DNA from 2 places in the Hahella chejuensis KCTC 2396 genome. Region 2 is predicted to be linked to the other one. Evidence: predicted binding sites of a transcription regulator. Region 2 holds the regulator's gene; the other holds the start of a gene.

Region 1 (7,274 bases), 3.3 Mb from region 2:
AAATATTTCCAACATCCCGACATTATTGGCACGAATCCTGACTAAGAGCGCGGGGCGTTATCTGTTTATAGCGTCAACTTATAACTCTAACTCTACTAATAGGGGAATGATTTGAATCAAGTTAACTTTGAGGTCAAAGCCCTTTCATACTTAAAAAGTATTTTTCACCGCGCCAAATCAAATTCTAGATCCATCACTGCCATTTTGGGCTTCACTCTGGCAAGCGCCCTATTGACTGGGTGTGGCGGTGGAGGAACTGGAGGAGCGTCCTCTGGGATTGATGAGAATACGCCTCAAATCGCCGCTGCGAAGCAATCAACCAATTACGCCCGTAGCGCATTTATCTTTTGGGAGCCTCCATATACTCGGGAAGACGGCAGTGATATCGAGCTATATGAACTGGAAGGCTATCGCGTGTATCACCAACATGAGTCAGACAATGACTGGCAATACACCGAAGTTGGGGATCAGCAGTTTGAGTATGCGTTTTCCAACCTGGAAAAGGGCGTCCACTATTTCGCCGTCACCGTACTGGATATCAATGGAATGGAAAGCGAGCCTTCCAGGATTATGACTAAGAAAATCCTTTAACACGGGTCAACCAGCCATCCGACAAGGACAATACTCGATACGGAAAAGTAGAGAGAAGGAATATGGACAAGGAAACGCAATAAGGGCGGCTCAAGGGCCGCCCTTATTTTTAGTAGAAAGGTAATATATAGAAAAGCCCGGGTTATTCAGCCTCAACAGGAGCAACTGGCGCTTCTTTCTCTTTCACCGGCGTCTTCGGCATCAACTTCTCTCTGATGGCGGTTTCGATTTCTACCGCAATCTCAGGATGCTCTTCCAGATACCGAGAGGAATTGGCTTTACCTTGACCGATCTTGTCGCCTTTGTAGCTATACCAGGCGCCAGACTTATCAACAAAGCCTTCCTTCACGCCCAGATCGATAATCTCTCCGGTGCGGTAGATGCCACGACCATACATGATCTGGAAATCCGCTTGCTTAAAAGGCGGAGACACTTTGTTCTTCACCACTTTCACGCGAGTCTCGTTACCAACGACCTCCTCTCCTTCCTTCACAGAGCCGACGCGGCGAATATCAAGACGGACGGAAGCGTAGAACTTGAGTGCGTTACCACCAGTAGTGGTCTCTGGCGACCCGAACATTACACCGATTTTCATACGAATCTGGTTAATGAATATCATCAAACAATTCGCTTGTTTGACGCTACCAGTCAACTTTCTCAGCGCTTGCGACATCAAGCGAGCCTGCAGACCCACATGGGAGTCTCCCATTTCGCCCTCAATTTCCGCCTTGGGCGTCAACGCAGCGACGGAGTCGATAATGATGACGTCGACGGCGCCGGAGCGAACCAGCATATCGGCGATTTCCAGAGCCTGCTCGCCCGTGTCGGGCTGGGAAACCAGCAGTTGATCGATATTAACGCCAAGCTTCTCTGCGTAAATAGGGTCCAGCGCGTGCTCCGCATCAACGAAAGCGCATGTCTTACCCTGACGCTGCGCTTCCGCGATCACTTGCAGAGTCAAAGTGGTTTTACCGGAACTCTCCGGTCCATAGATCTCGACAATACGTCCGTATGGCAAGCCGCCGATGCCAAGAGCGATATCCAGTCCAAGCGAGCCAGTAGAAACGGAAGGAATAATTTCTCTGGGCTGCTCTCCCATCCGCATAACCGCGCCTTTACCGAACTGACGCTCAATTTGTGATAAAGCGGCCGTCAACGCCTTCTTACGATTGTCATCCATTCTTAAACACCCTTTATTTCATTTAACCGGTACGAGTTGTTATTCCAACCCAGAATTACTGTATAAATTGACAGCATTATTCCACAACCCAGCGGCCAAAGTCACGCTTAAATTTTCTACAAATTGCTTTCCATCATCTCTATCGCTCCCCGCAGCCCCTCCGCTATGGACTGCAGGCGCACTTGCTCCCTATCCCCGGAAAAATGAAAGCTTCGCGCTACGACTACCTCCCGAAACCTCCACGCGACCCAGACCAATCCTACTGGTTTTTCTGCGGTTCCGCCGCCAGGGCCCGCTATGCCACTCACGGCGATAGCAAGCTGCGCTTGCCCACATTGCAAAGCTCCCAGCGTCATCTCTTTTACAACTTCTTCGCTGACTGCGCCATGCTGCATCAGGGTCGTCGACGCCACTTGTAAGCGCGACTGCTTGGCTTCATTAGAATATGTGATCACTCCTTCTTCAAACCAGTTAGAGCTACCCGCAACAGAGGTAATCGCATAGGCGACTCCGCCGCCAGTGCATGACTCCGCTGTCGTCACTTTAAGGCCCCGCTTGTTCAGGACCGCCCCCAAGCGCGCCGCCAGGCTCTTGATCTCATCGTTCATTCCGTCACCATCAACCCCGATTCAGATACAGGAAGGCCGCGTAATAGGCGCCAGGACATGGCCAGCCTTCTTTATTATGGCTATGGCTTTCCCTTACAATCCCGCCTTCATTCATAAAATTACACAATCCTTTTGTTCTGTCATGTCCGCTATTGAATCCGCAATCAAACCCCAACACACGCCAATGATGCAACAGTATCTTGGCATAAAGGCGAAACATCCTCATCAGCTCGTATTTTATAGAATGGGCGACTTCTATGAGTTGTTTTACGAAGACGCCCGCCGCGCCGCTGAGCTGCTGGATATCACCCTGACCCAACGTGGCCAGTCAGGCGGACAGCCTATTCCCATGGCGGGCGTTCCCTTCCATGCAGCGGAAGGCTACATCGGGCGTTTGGTTCGCCTCGGCGAATCCGTCGTAATCTGCGAACAGGTTGGCGACCCCGCCGCCAGCAAAGGGCCGGTAGAGCGAAAAGTCGTCAGGGTGGTCACGCCGGGCACGCTCAGCGATGAGGCCTTTCTGGAAGAGAAGTCGGACAACTTACTTTTAGCGATAAGCGCCTATAAAGACCTATTTGGTCTGGCGACGCTGGATATCGCCGGCGGGCGCTTTCTGATCCAGGAAGTGCGCGGAGTCGAAGCGTTAGCCAGTGAACTGCAACGCCTGCGACCTGCCGAGATTCTAGTCAGCGAGCAGTTCCCTTTTCTGACGCTATTGGAAAATTACACCGGCGTTCAAAAACAGCCACCCTGGTATTTTGAGCAGGAAACGGCCCAGCGCCTGTTATGCCAGCAGTTTCGCACCAAAGACCTGGCTGGATTCGACTGTGAAGGTATGAGCGCCGCCATTGAAGCCGCCGGCTGCCTGTTTCAGTATGCCCAGGAGACGCAGCGCTCCCAGCTGCCCCATATCCGCACCATGATCCGCGAACGTCGAGAAGACTCCATCATTCTTGACGCGGCCAGTCGCAGAAATCTTGAAATTGACGTCAACTTAGCGGGAGATTATAGACACACACTGGCCTGGGTCATGGACAAGTCAGCCACCGCTATGGGCAGCCGTATGCTGCGCCGCTGGCTGAACCGTCCATTGCGCAGTCAGGAGGAGGTGCGCCAGCGTCAAAACGCAATCAAAGAGCTGCTGGAAGACTATCAGTTCGAAGCATTGCATGAGACGCTCAAACAGATTGGCGATAGCGAACGCATCCTGTCTCGGGTCGCGTTACGTTCCGCACGCCCTCGCGACTTGGCGCGCTTGCGGGATACGCTGACGCTCCTGCCCGATTTGCAAAAGCAGATGGAGGAACTGAACGATACTCACTTGCGCCGTCTGGCCAAGCAAGTCAGTGAATTTCCAGACATCGCAGACCTTCTCTCCCGCGCCATAGAAGAAAATCCTCCTGTCGTCATTCGCGATGGCGGCGTGCTTCGTCAGGGCTTCGATGAGGAGTTGGACGAATTGCGCAGCATCAGCGAGAACGCAGGCGACTATCTGCTGGAAATTGAGAAACGTGAGAAAGAGCGCACGCAGCTATCCTCACTAAAAGTAGGCTATAACCGCGTTCACGGCTATTTCATCGAGCTGAGCCGCACACAGTCAGACCAGGCGCCCGCAGATTACATTCGACGCCAGACACTAAAGAACGCCGAACGTTTTATCACACCCGAGTTAAAAACTTTTGAAGACAAAGCCCTGAGCGCCAAGAGCCGCGCATTGAGCCGGGAAAAGATGCTCTACGACCAGATTCTGGAAACCATCGTTGAACAGCTTGCCCCTCTTCAAGACAGCGCTCGCGCACTATCAGAGTTGGATGTGTTGTCCAACTTTGCTGAAAGAGCGCTGACCTTGAATCTGGTCTGTCCCGACCTCACTGATGAACACATGCTGCATATTGAAGGCGGTCGTCATCCAGTCGTTGAACAAGTCAGCCAGGACCCGTTTGTTCCCAATGACCTGAATCTGCAGGACAAGCATCGCATGCTTATCATTACCGGTCCGAACATGGGCGGTAAGTCCACCTACATGCGTCAGACCGCCTGTATTGTCATCCTGGCTTATTGCGGTAGCTTTGTGCCTGCGGCTAAAGTCGTTATCGGGCCTATAGACCGGGTATTTACCCGCATGGGCTCCTCGGACGATATTGCCGGCGGACGCTCCACGTTCATGGTGGAGATGACTGAAACCGCCAACATCCTGCATTACGCGACCCGTCAGAGCCTGGTGTTAATGGATGAAGTCGGTCGCGGCACCAGCACTTTTGACGGACTATCACTGGCCTGGGCCTGTGCGGAGCATTTAGCGCGGGAAATTCAGGCCTTTACCTTGTTCGCCACTCACTACTTCGAACTCACTGCGCTACCCAAGACGCACGCAAATGTCGCCAATGTGCACCTGACCGCCACCGAGCACAATGACAGCATTGTCTTCCTTCATACCGTGCATGAAGGTCCTGCGAGCAAGAGCTACGGTATACAGGTGGCGCAGCTGGCGGGCGTCCCCCCTCAGGTTATCAATCAAGCGCAAAAGCAATTGAAACAGTTGGAAAGCGGCGCTTCCAAGCCCGCTCTGACGGCGCCTGCGCCATCACTTCAGGACGATTTGTTCGCCCGAGTCGAGCCTAGCGAGGTGGAAACCCGCCTGCAAAAGCTTGATGTGGATTCGCTTTCTCCGCGAGAAGCGTTAAATATGCTGTATGAGCTGAAAACGATGAGTGAGAACAGCTGACAACGCAGATATCCCGGGCGTTGCAAGGGCGCCCCGGGTTGCTTGCGCCGAAAGGGTTTTCTACAATACTAAATCGCGCGGCCCAACGGTCACTGAGCAATCGCGCAGAGTTTCATAATAAGGGATCAGACCATGACTTTTGTTGTTACCGAAAATTGCATCAAGTGCAAATACACCGATTGCGTCGAAGTGTGCCCGGTGGACTGCTTTTACGAGGGTCCTAATTTCCTCGTCATCGATCCGGACGAATGCATCGACTGTGCTTTATGTGAGCCAGAGTGCCCTGCCGAAGCTATTTTTTCCGAGGATGAATTGCCGGAAGATCAAAAGGAATTTATCGCGCTTAATGAAGAGCTGTGCCGCGTCTGGCCGAACATCACGGAGAAGAAAGACGCTCCTGCTGATGCGGATGACTGGAAAGGCGTAAAAGGCAAACTTAAAGATCTGGCGCGCTGATTTGAATTAGCGCCAGGCTTCAGACATAAAAAAAGAGGGCTTCAAGTCCTCTTTTTCTTTACGACGAATGTTATGGAGCGCACTTTTCTTGATACAACGCCTGCAGCTTACTGCGCCGCTGGGCGATTTCTTCGTCAGAAACATACTCAGGCGTACCGTCATCTTGAATGCGGGCGAAGGCGTATCCCTGATCAATCTGATTAATATCCTTTCTAAGCTCCGCACAGTAATTATCTAACTTGGCTTTTTGAGCCGCGCGTTCTTTTTCATGAGCGACTCGCGCTGCTTCTTCAACTTTATACTGTTCATAGATCCGCTGATAACGCTGACCGACCTGCTCCGCATCCCGCTTTTGCGCATCAGTGACATTAGGCTGCACTTTAATGACTTTGGCGTCCTTATGCTGGCGCGTATCACTGAAATGAACCTCTCCGTGCTCGTCCACCCACTTATAGATTTCCGCATGCGCAGACGCGCCAACGCAGAATAGCAGCGCGGCGACCATGGCGCTGATGGGATGATTACTAACGATATGCTTAACCACTTTAATCACCTTGCAACAACTGCTGCACCGGCTTATAACTGCGCCGGTGAATATCCGTCACCCCCAGCTCCCTCAAAGCGGATAAGTGCTGAGCCGTCGGGTACCCTTTATGACCCGCCAACCCGTACCCGGGGAATATTACGTCCAATCTATCCAGTTCTTCGTCACGCTCTACTTTAGCTAGTATAGAAGCCGCCGCAATGGCCGCCACTTTGCTATCGCCTTTAACAATCGCTTCAGCGGGCATATCCAATTTGGGGATTTTATTACCGTCTATCAGCGCCAGATCTGGTGCAACCTGTAAGCCCGCAACTGCGCGCTGCATCGCCAGCAATGAGGCCTGCAGGATATTAATTTGATCAATTTCTTCGACAGTCGCCCACCCCGTCGCCCACGCCAACGCCTTTTCTCTGATTTCCTGCGAAAGCGCAACCCGCTGGCGATGACTTAGTTTCTTAGAGTCATTCAGCCCCTCGATAGGCTTCTCAGGATTGAGTATGACCGCCGCCGCCACGACAGGACCAGCCAGTGGCCCTCTGCCAACCTCATCAACACCTGCAACAAGCTGACCGGTCTCATGATCAAACAGGCTGATCTGAGAGGTTAATTTCTTCATGTTAATGCCCTTCTCTGGCGTCGTGAGTCGCGACACGCCCTTTCTCAATTAACTCAGCTACAGCCTGCGCCGCCGCCACACTGGCGTTTTGCCGTATGAGCTTATGCAGTCCTTCAAACTCGTCTTCAAGACTCCGCCGCCGCTCCACATTTAACTCCTTAAGTAAAGCCTCTCCCAACTTGGCTGGCGTGGCGTCATTCTGAATCAGTTCAGGAACAAGCGCTTTATCAGCCAGCAAATTTGGTAAAGAGATATACTTTGCTTTCAATAACCGTCGCATAATCCAATAACTAAGCGTCGCAAGTTTATAAGCAACGACCATGGGACGCTTCACCAACATAGCTTCAAGCGTCGCTGTGCCAGAAGCCAGCAATATAGCGTCCGCAGCCATCATACATTCACGTGAGTGCTGATCGATCAGAGTAACAGGTAATCGGCCGCCATGAGATTGCAGCTGCTGTTCTATCTGCGTTTTTCGCGCTTGGTTAGCGGCGGGAATCACAAACCGGACATCGGGTCGTCGCTGATGCAACCAAGCAATGGTTTCAATGAAA
Region 2 (7,274 bases):
GCTGTGCGGGTCCAAAGTCTTTGGCGGAAACCTGAAAGCTGAACAGACCGAGAATGACGGTCGAGAGAAAGGAGGCGACATACTTAGTCATTTAACTATCCTGATTACATCCTGATCGTGGGGCGGTCTGCAACGCCCTGAGTAGGGGGCAAACCGAGCGACGGCGCGATTATACGGATTGGAAACGACAAGAGTAGTCTTGTAATAAATTTTTATTAATATTTTACAATTGACAGTCTATTTGCCCCAGACCTTTGTACATTATTAATCAGGCAGACAAATAGCTTCCTACTATTTGTCTGCAACAACAGGGCCTGCACATGTCAGACCCTGTCACCCGCGGCGCAGGCGCGCGGAATAAGTATGTAGACCCCCTTCGTTTAGTGCGAAGCTGTTTACGATAGCGAGATAAGCCATATATTTTTTGTTTCAGATGCCAAAGGTCTCATCAATGTTACTTATCTAACGGCATAACACGTAGCAGTGGATTATCCCTTCCAAACCAAAAGACCTAGACCATACCCCCTCTTGCCCCACCATAACAAGACAAATACCATTTCCTTCCAAAAACACAATTGCACTAGCCCTTAGGGCATCATTGAACACAGGTTTAAGGAGTAACAGTGAATCAGACGTCCCCTTCGCAGAAGGTTGTTAACGACTTATTCCGCATCGCGGAGTTGCTGCGCTATACCGAACAGATAACCCCTTACGGGTATGCCTGGCTGATGGAGTTCTGCGCAAATGTAGAGGCCAAGGAGGATGAGCAGCAATTTAGCCGTCCCATCCCCTCAATTCAGCCAATGACCGACATCACTCCAGAGCCTTCTGCAGCGACTCAGTTATCCCGCCGAAACGGCTAAAGAAACCGCCAGCACGGATATAACCTATACGCCAGGGATTTGGCTTTTACTTTAAACGCCAGAAGCGACCTGAAGCTCCTTCCTCACTTTCCCCATCCACTTTGCAAACCCCGCATCCAGTTCTTTCGCTTCGTCATCAAGCCAGTCCTGGTAATCGTCATATCGGCCAAGTCGGAACCATAATACTAATCGCTCAATGTCGTCTGGACGCTGCTCGAACATGTAGCGCACCGCCCAATAGCCCCAATGGTAAATACGCGACTCATCGCTATTATTAATCAGGCAGCCAAATAGCTTCCTTCTATTTGGCTGCAACGCCAGGGCCTGCACATGTCAGGCCCTGTCTCCCGCGGCTAGCCGCCGCGCAGGCGCATCCATGCGCCTGATCATTAACATGCCAATATCATTGCCATGTTAATAATCAAAAGGATCGCCCTCATAGAAAACGCCGGTCGATGAAGGCGTCATTGTCATGGCCTTTATCGTAGATATTGAAAAGTTCGTTTCACGCCGAGTCATAGCGCCCACCAAAGTCAGTCAACGAGCCCCGCCGCCCTTCGACCATGTTATCGCGCTGACAGTGAGAGTGAAAAAGACAACGCCAAAGGGGCTCTAAACCATCTGTTCGCAGGCGTCATTGCAATTCCTAAAGAGATTTACAGCCTGATTAAAGAGTACGTCGCAGAGTATGAAAGTTACCGCGCGGGCAGTGAATATATACCGATAAAGTTAATCGGCCTGTCTAATAAAAGCGCCAAATTGTATCAAAGCCGCCAAGCCAATAGCGCACAAGCTAAACCAAATGCTACATCGCCTTACCGCCATACATGCGCATTCTATCCAGCCACTGTTTTCGGGGCTTGGCGTCCGAGTCTTCCACCGCGCCAATCAGCGACGTTTGAATCGGAGAAACCCCACAAATACCCAAGATATTACGCTTTAGACTTTTTAAACTGTGAGCGCGATAAAACCAGCGATAGATAAACGCAGGCATCCCCATGGTCACGACTATGCGCGCCCTGCGTCCTTTCAGTAGCCGCCTGGGCCACTTACCTCCCCCACTTACCGCAAAGCCTGGTCGTAATGTCTGCTCCAGGAACGCCTTTAATACGGCGGGCATGCCCCCCATCCATAGCGGATAAATAATAAACAGACATTCAGCCCACTGGATTTCTTTCTGCGCAGCGATAATCACCTCCGGCGGAGACTGTTCTTCAAATTCCCGCTTTGAACGCAACCAGGGAAAACTCATTGTCGATACAGCCAACTTACGCACCTCATGTCCCGCCGCCTCCGCCCCTTCGGCGTATGCTTCAGCCAAAGCATGACAAAAGCGGCCACCCTGTGGGTCAGGATGCCCCTGAATAATCAAAATGCGTGACGCCATAAGTTGCTCCCAGAAAGTGTAGTCAGCTATTCATATTTTCTCGATTAACAAAGATAGTCATTTGTTGTCGATCAATATTCATCAGCTTTGCTTGATCCGCGACGCGCCATATCAGTTTTCATCTTAATCCTCAGTTACTTAGACATTTTTTCTTTACTTGCCCACACCATTACTGTATACATAAACAGACATGGATAAACATATAGTGTACACAGATTTTTATCAGACCTTTTGGGGTCGCCGGAGGGTGGAGTGATTAAGCTAACCAAGCGCCAGGAACAGGTTTTACAACTGATTCGCGAGCATATTGAGGAGACGGGTTATCCACCTACCCGGGCGGAAATTTCCAATCGCCTGGGGTTTCGCTCCGCTAATGCTGCGGAAGAGCACCTGAAAGCGCTGGCGAAGAAAGGCGCTATTGAGATGGTTCCCGGCGCCTCGCGCGGCATCAGGTTGCCGGCGTCGGAAACGCAAAATCAGGGCATTCCGATTGTTGGTCAGGTAGCAGCGGGTTATCCCATTCTGGCGCAGGAAAATATTGAAGAATATTGTGAGCTGCCCCCGTCCTTCTTTACCCCTTCCGCCGATTACTTTCTGCGTGTCAAAGGCATGAGCATGAAGGACGTGGGAATTCTCGACGGCGATTTACTGGCGGTGCATCGCACGACCGATATCCACAATGGTCAAATTGTGGTTGCGCGCATTGGCGATGAAGTGACGGTGAAACGTTTCCAGCGTCAGAAAAACAAAGTGCTTTTATTGCCGGAAAACGAAGAGTTTGAACCCATTGAAGTGAACCTGTCGCAACAGCCTTTGGACATCGAAGGACTGGGCGTCGGCGTTATTCGCCGCTAACAGTGAACCGACAAAGCGCCGACTGCCTCTAATGGGCAGTCGGTGACATTAATGTACGGTTTTCGGTTTTTCTTCCGCCTCTGACTGACGAATCGCCTCCTCCCGCATATCTCCTACCAGCTTAATGGCCGCATTAATCATAGCGTGTGCGACAGCCGCATCATTTTCCGCCAGATATGCCTTAGCTTCCTGACCAAAGCTGATTTTCACCAAATGTTCGCTCCCGCCCCCCATGGGTTGCAAAGCGAAGTCTCCATTCGGCAGTTGAACAATTTCAAAGAAGCTTGATGCCATTTCCAAATCTCCTACTCGTAAGTTCTCACTGAAATGTTTTCCATCGTTCCAATACCTGGGAACGAACATGTCAGCAAACTAGCCACAGGCGCCTCATTCATTTTCCTAAGCTGTTATCAGTCGAGGCCTGAGAGGGTTTCTTTCATTCAAGCTTACCTCTACCACTCAAAACTGTGCTCTCTCACCTCGTTGATAAACGCCTGCATGAACTCCAGTATTGCCGCCGCCTCCATTGCAGATACGGTTGACGTGGCGGCGATAATATTTTCATCCTGCGGCGTTTCATTTTTTCGGGGACGAGATATTTCCCCATATTGCTTCAATAATTGAGCCAACCAGGAATCTGGTTGGGCCGCCGCCAGTTTCATGCTGATAACTTCTGGCGATTCGACTTCCAACTGTCCTTCCAAGTCAGCGAGCGACTCGATCTTAACTTTGATGCGACGTTGTTCGGCAAGTTCGTTCAAGAAACCGACATATGCCTGTTGAAGAAAACGCAAAGCCGCACGCCCTGCGCATTCTCTTTCCGCCACGGTTGAAGAGGTATCTTTCCACTGCAATTGCAGCTTGGCGAAAAACAGATTTTCATTTACGTAAGTCAGCCACTTTCCAGACATACCTTAAGCTCATCAACAATCGCTTTTTATTAGTGTATAGGTTTTTAACCATAAGTTCTTTAATAAAAATTTCCCCTCCGAAGTAATTCCTGAGGCGCAATTCCGATTCGCTCAGGCGCCTAAATTCCCTACCATTGCTGTCTCATCCAACTCAGGTTTCCGCGAAAAATGGCGACAAACTATCAGCAGAGTCTTTCTCATAGCTTAGCACCCGATGCCGGAGCTCGCCCCTTACACAAGTTAACGTTCAGCAGCAACCCGCCATAAACGCTAACAAAGGCGCTAGTGAGAAAACTAGAATAATATTTTAGACTGCTATAATTTTGTCCAGGGAGAGAAAGTAAGGGAACTGTCTGTTACTTCCAGAAAGAGAGTGAGAAAGACATGGCTTATAGCCGTAACGCAAAAAAAAATATAAATAACGCACTGGTATTACTCGTATTTTCACTAATCGCGCAGAGCGCTCCAGCTAAGGCGCCGCCGGATCAGACGGCGCGTCTGGATCGGGATCTCACGCCTCTTGGCGCTGAGAGGGCCGGTAGCGAAGGAGGTGAAGTGCCGCCCTGGGATGGAGGCATTAAACAACCGCCTGCGAACTATAATCCAGATAAGTGGCATGCCGATCCTTTCGATGCGGACGTTCCACGTTTCATTATTAACGCCGGTAATGCTCAAGACTATTCAGATAAGCTCACCGAAGGGCACAAGGCTCTTCTGCAGAAGTATCCAAGTGATTACATTCTGAAAGTGTATCCCAGCCGTCGCAGCGCGTCTTATCCTGACCACGTCTACGCCGCCCTGAAACAAAACGCCGCCAAGGCGGAACTGATGCCTCGCGGAACGGGCGTTAAGGGCTCTCTGATCACCAGTCCGTTTCCGATCCCCAATCAGGGGGTGGAGATCATCTGGAACCATATCCTGCGTTACCGAGGCGAAGAGGCCGCCTTCCGTTCTTCGTTCGCCGCCACGCTCCCAGACGGCTCCTACACGCCGGTGACGACCGACTATGAGTATTTCTTTGTCTATGCTCAGCAGCACAATCGACCGGAAGATATCGACAACAAAATCTTCTACCTCAAAACCGAGGTAGTGGCTCCCGCCAAGCTCGCGGGCACCATGAACCTGGTGCACGAGACGCTGGATCAGATTCGGTCTCCGAGACAGTCCTGGGGCTATCAGGCCGGTGAACGTCGCGTGCGACGCTCTCCCAACCTCGCCTACGACGGTGAAGCTCCCAATAGCGAAGGAGTACGCACCACAGATCAGATTGACATGTATAACGGAGCGCCGGACCAGTATGAGTGGACTCTGATCGCCAAGAAGATCATCTATGTGCCTTACAACGCTTACCCATTGCACTCCAGCAATCTGCGCATGAACGACATCGTGCGTCCCGGCCACATCAACCAGGAGCACGCTCGCTATGAAGCGCACAGGGTATGGGTGGTGGAGGGCGTATTGCGTGAGGGGCTGGGCCATATTTATCACAAACGCCGCATGTACTTTGATGAAGACTCCTGGCAACTGCTGGTTGCGGAGGATTATGACGATAAAGGTGAACTGTGGCGCGTATCGGAAGCCCACGTGGTGAATTACTACGAGGTGAAAGCCCCCTGGACCACACTGGAGGTTATTTACGACCTGAAGTCAGGACGTTATTTCGTCGACGGTTTGGATAACGAAGAAAGGCCACGCGACTTTGCGCCCGGATTGAGAGATAGCGACTTCTCGACTTCCGCCGTGCGCCGCGCAGCCAGACGCTAATTGTTTTCCGTTAGACGCCGGTAGCCCATCTTTCCTCCACAAAAAGGCCGCTGATTAAAGCGGCCTTTTTATTACTGACTGACCCGTCCTGAATAAAGTTGACAGCTATACGCGGCTTAGCCCGCGTTAGAAAGCTCAAGCAGCAGCTTATTCAACCGGCTTACATAGCCAGCGGGGTCTTTCAGATTCTCGCCACCAGCCAGTCGCGCCTGATCAAACAGCACCCAGGTCAGATCTTCAAAACGCGCGCCCTGCTCTTCACCCAGCTTTTTCACCAGGGGATGGTCAGGGTTGATCTCAAAGGTCGGCTTGCTCTCAGGCAACGCCTGACCTGCAGCTTCCATGATGCGCCGCATCTGCACGCCCATATCGTAGGCGCCTACCACCAGACAGGCGGGTGAGTCAGTCAGGCGGTGAGTCACACGTACTTCTTCCACGTGATCCTTCAGCACTTCCTTCAAGCGGTTAAGCAAAGGCTCAGCTTCTTTTGAAACCTCTTCCTGCTTCTCCTTCTCTTCCTTGTCTTCAACCTCGCCCAGATCCAGTTCACCTTTGGCGATATCCTGGAAGTGCTTGCCGTCAAATTCGTTGAGATGGCTCATCAACCACTCGTCAATGCGGTCATGCATCACGAGCACTTCAATGCCCTTCTTGCGGAAGATCTCCAGATGCGGGCTCTTCACGCCAGCGCTGTAGGACTCGGCAGTGATGTAGTAGATTTTATCCTGCCCTTGCTTCATGCGGCTGACATAGTCTTCCAGAGACTGAGTCTGTTTGTCATCGTCCTGATGCGTGCTGGAGAAGCGCATCAGCTTGGCGATTTTCTCGCGGTTGATGAAGTCTTCCGCCGGGCCTTCTTTCAATACACGGCCAAACTCATCCCAGAAGGACTGATATTTTTCCGCATCGTCAGCAGCCAGTTTGGACAGCATGTCCAGCACGCGCTTGGTCAGCGCCGAGCGCATGCTTTCCACCGCCTTGTCGTTCTGCAGAATTTCCCGCGATACGTTCAGGGACAGGTCGTTGGAATCCACGACGCCTTTTACGAAACGCAGATACAAAGGCAGGAACTGCTCCGCGTCATCCATGATGAAAACGCGCTGGATGTATAGTTTCAGGCCCCGTGGCGCTTCCCGATTCCACAGGTCATAAGGCGCTTTGGCCGGGACATACAGCAGACTGGTGTAGTCCAGCTTGCCTTCAACGCGGTTATGAGCCCATAGCAATGGATCACTGAAGTCGTGAGCAATGTGCTTATAGAACTCTTTGTAGTCTTCGTCTTTAATCTCATTGCGCGGCAAGGTCCAGAGCGCCGTCGCTTCATTCACGGATTCAAACTCGGGAGCCGGCTCCGCCTTTTCCTTACCTTCCTCCTCTTCCCCGACATCCATGTTTTCTTTAATCATTTCAACAGGGAAGGAAATGTGATCGGAGTACTTTTTCACCAGACTGCGCAAACGCCAGCCATTGGCGAACTCTTTTTCCTCATCCTTT

Evidence for each region. Region 2 encodes LexA, which represses DNA repair genes until DNA is damaged. Its sites were predicted from a motif close to TACTGTNTANNTANACAGTA; they were not measured.
Region 1: recA (recombinase RecA) is a predicted target of LexA. The motif match lies at 1,828-1,847, and genes of this name have one in related genera.

The regions. Positions count from the first base shown of each region.
Region 1 is NC_007645.1:5,375,572-5,382,845, forward strand. It holds gene HCH_RS23490 (fibronectin type III domain-containing protein) at 112-591, shown strand; gene recA (recombinase RecA) at 734-1,771, opposite strand; gene HCH_RS23500 (CinA family protein) at 1,888-2,379, opposite strand; gene mutS (DNA mismatch repair protein MutS) at 2,522-5,104, shown strand; gene fdxA (ferredoxin FdxA) at 5,237-5,560, shown strand; gene HCH_RS32695 (DUF4124 domain-containing protein) at 5,631-6,104, opposite strand; gene rnhB (ribonuclease HII) at 6,106-6,720, opposite strand; gene lpxB (lipid-A-disaccharide synthase) at 6,722-7,274, opposite strand, start outside.
Region 2 is NC_007645.1:2,105,439-2,112,712, reverse strand. It holds gene HCH_RS09390 (Ig-like domain-containing protein) at 1-91, opposite strand, end outside; gene HCH_RS09385 (hypothetical protein) at 624-863, shown strand; gene HCH_RS09380 (collagenase) at 915-1,193, opposite strand; gene HCH_RS09375 (NAD(P)H-dependent oxidoreductase) at 1,669-2,250, opposite strand; gene lexA (transcriptional repressor LexA) at 2,503-3,105, shown strand; gene HCH_RS09365 (hypothetical protein) at 3,154-3,399, opposite strand; gene HCH_RS09360 (DUF6586 family protein) at 3,558-4,016, opposite strand; gene HCH_RS09355 (DUF1329 domain-containing protein) at 4,401-5,780, shown strand; gene htpG (molecular chaperone HtpG) at 5,897-7,274, opposite strand, start outside.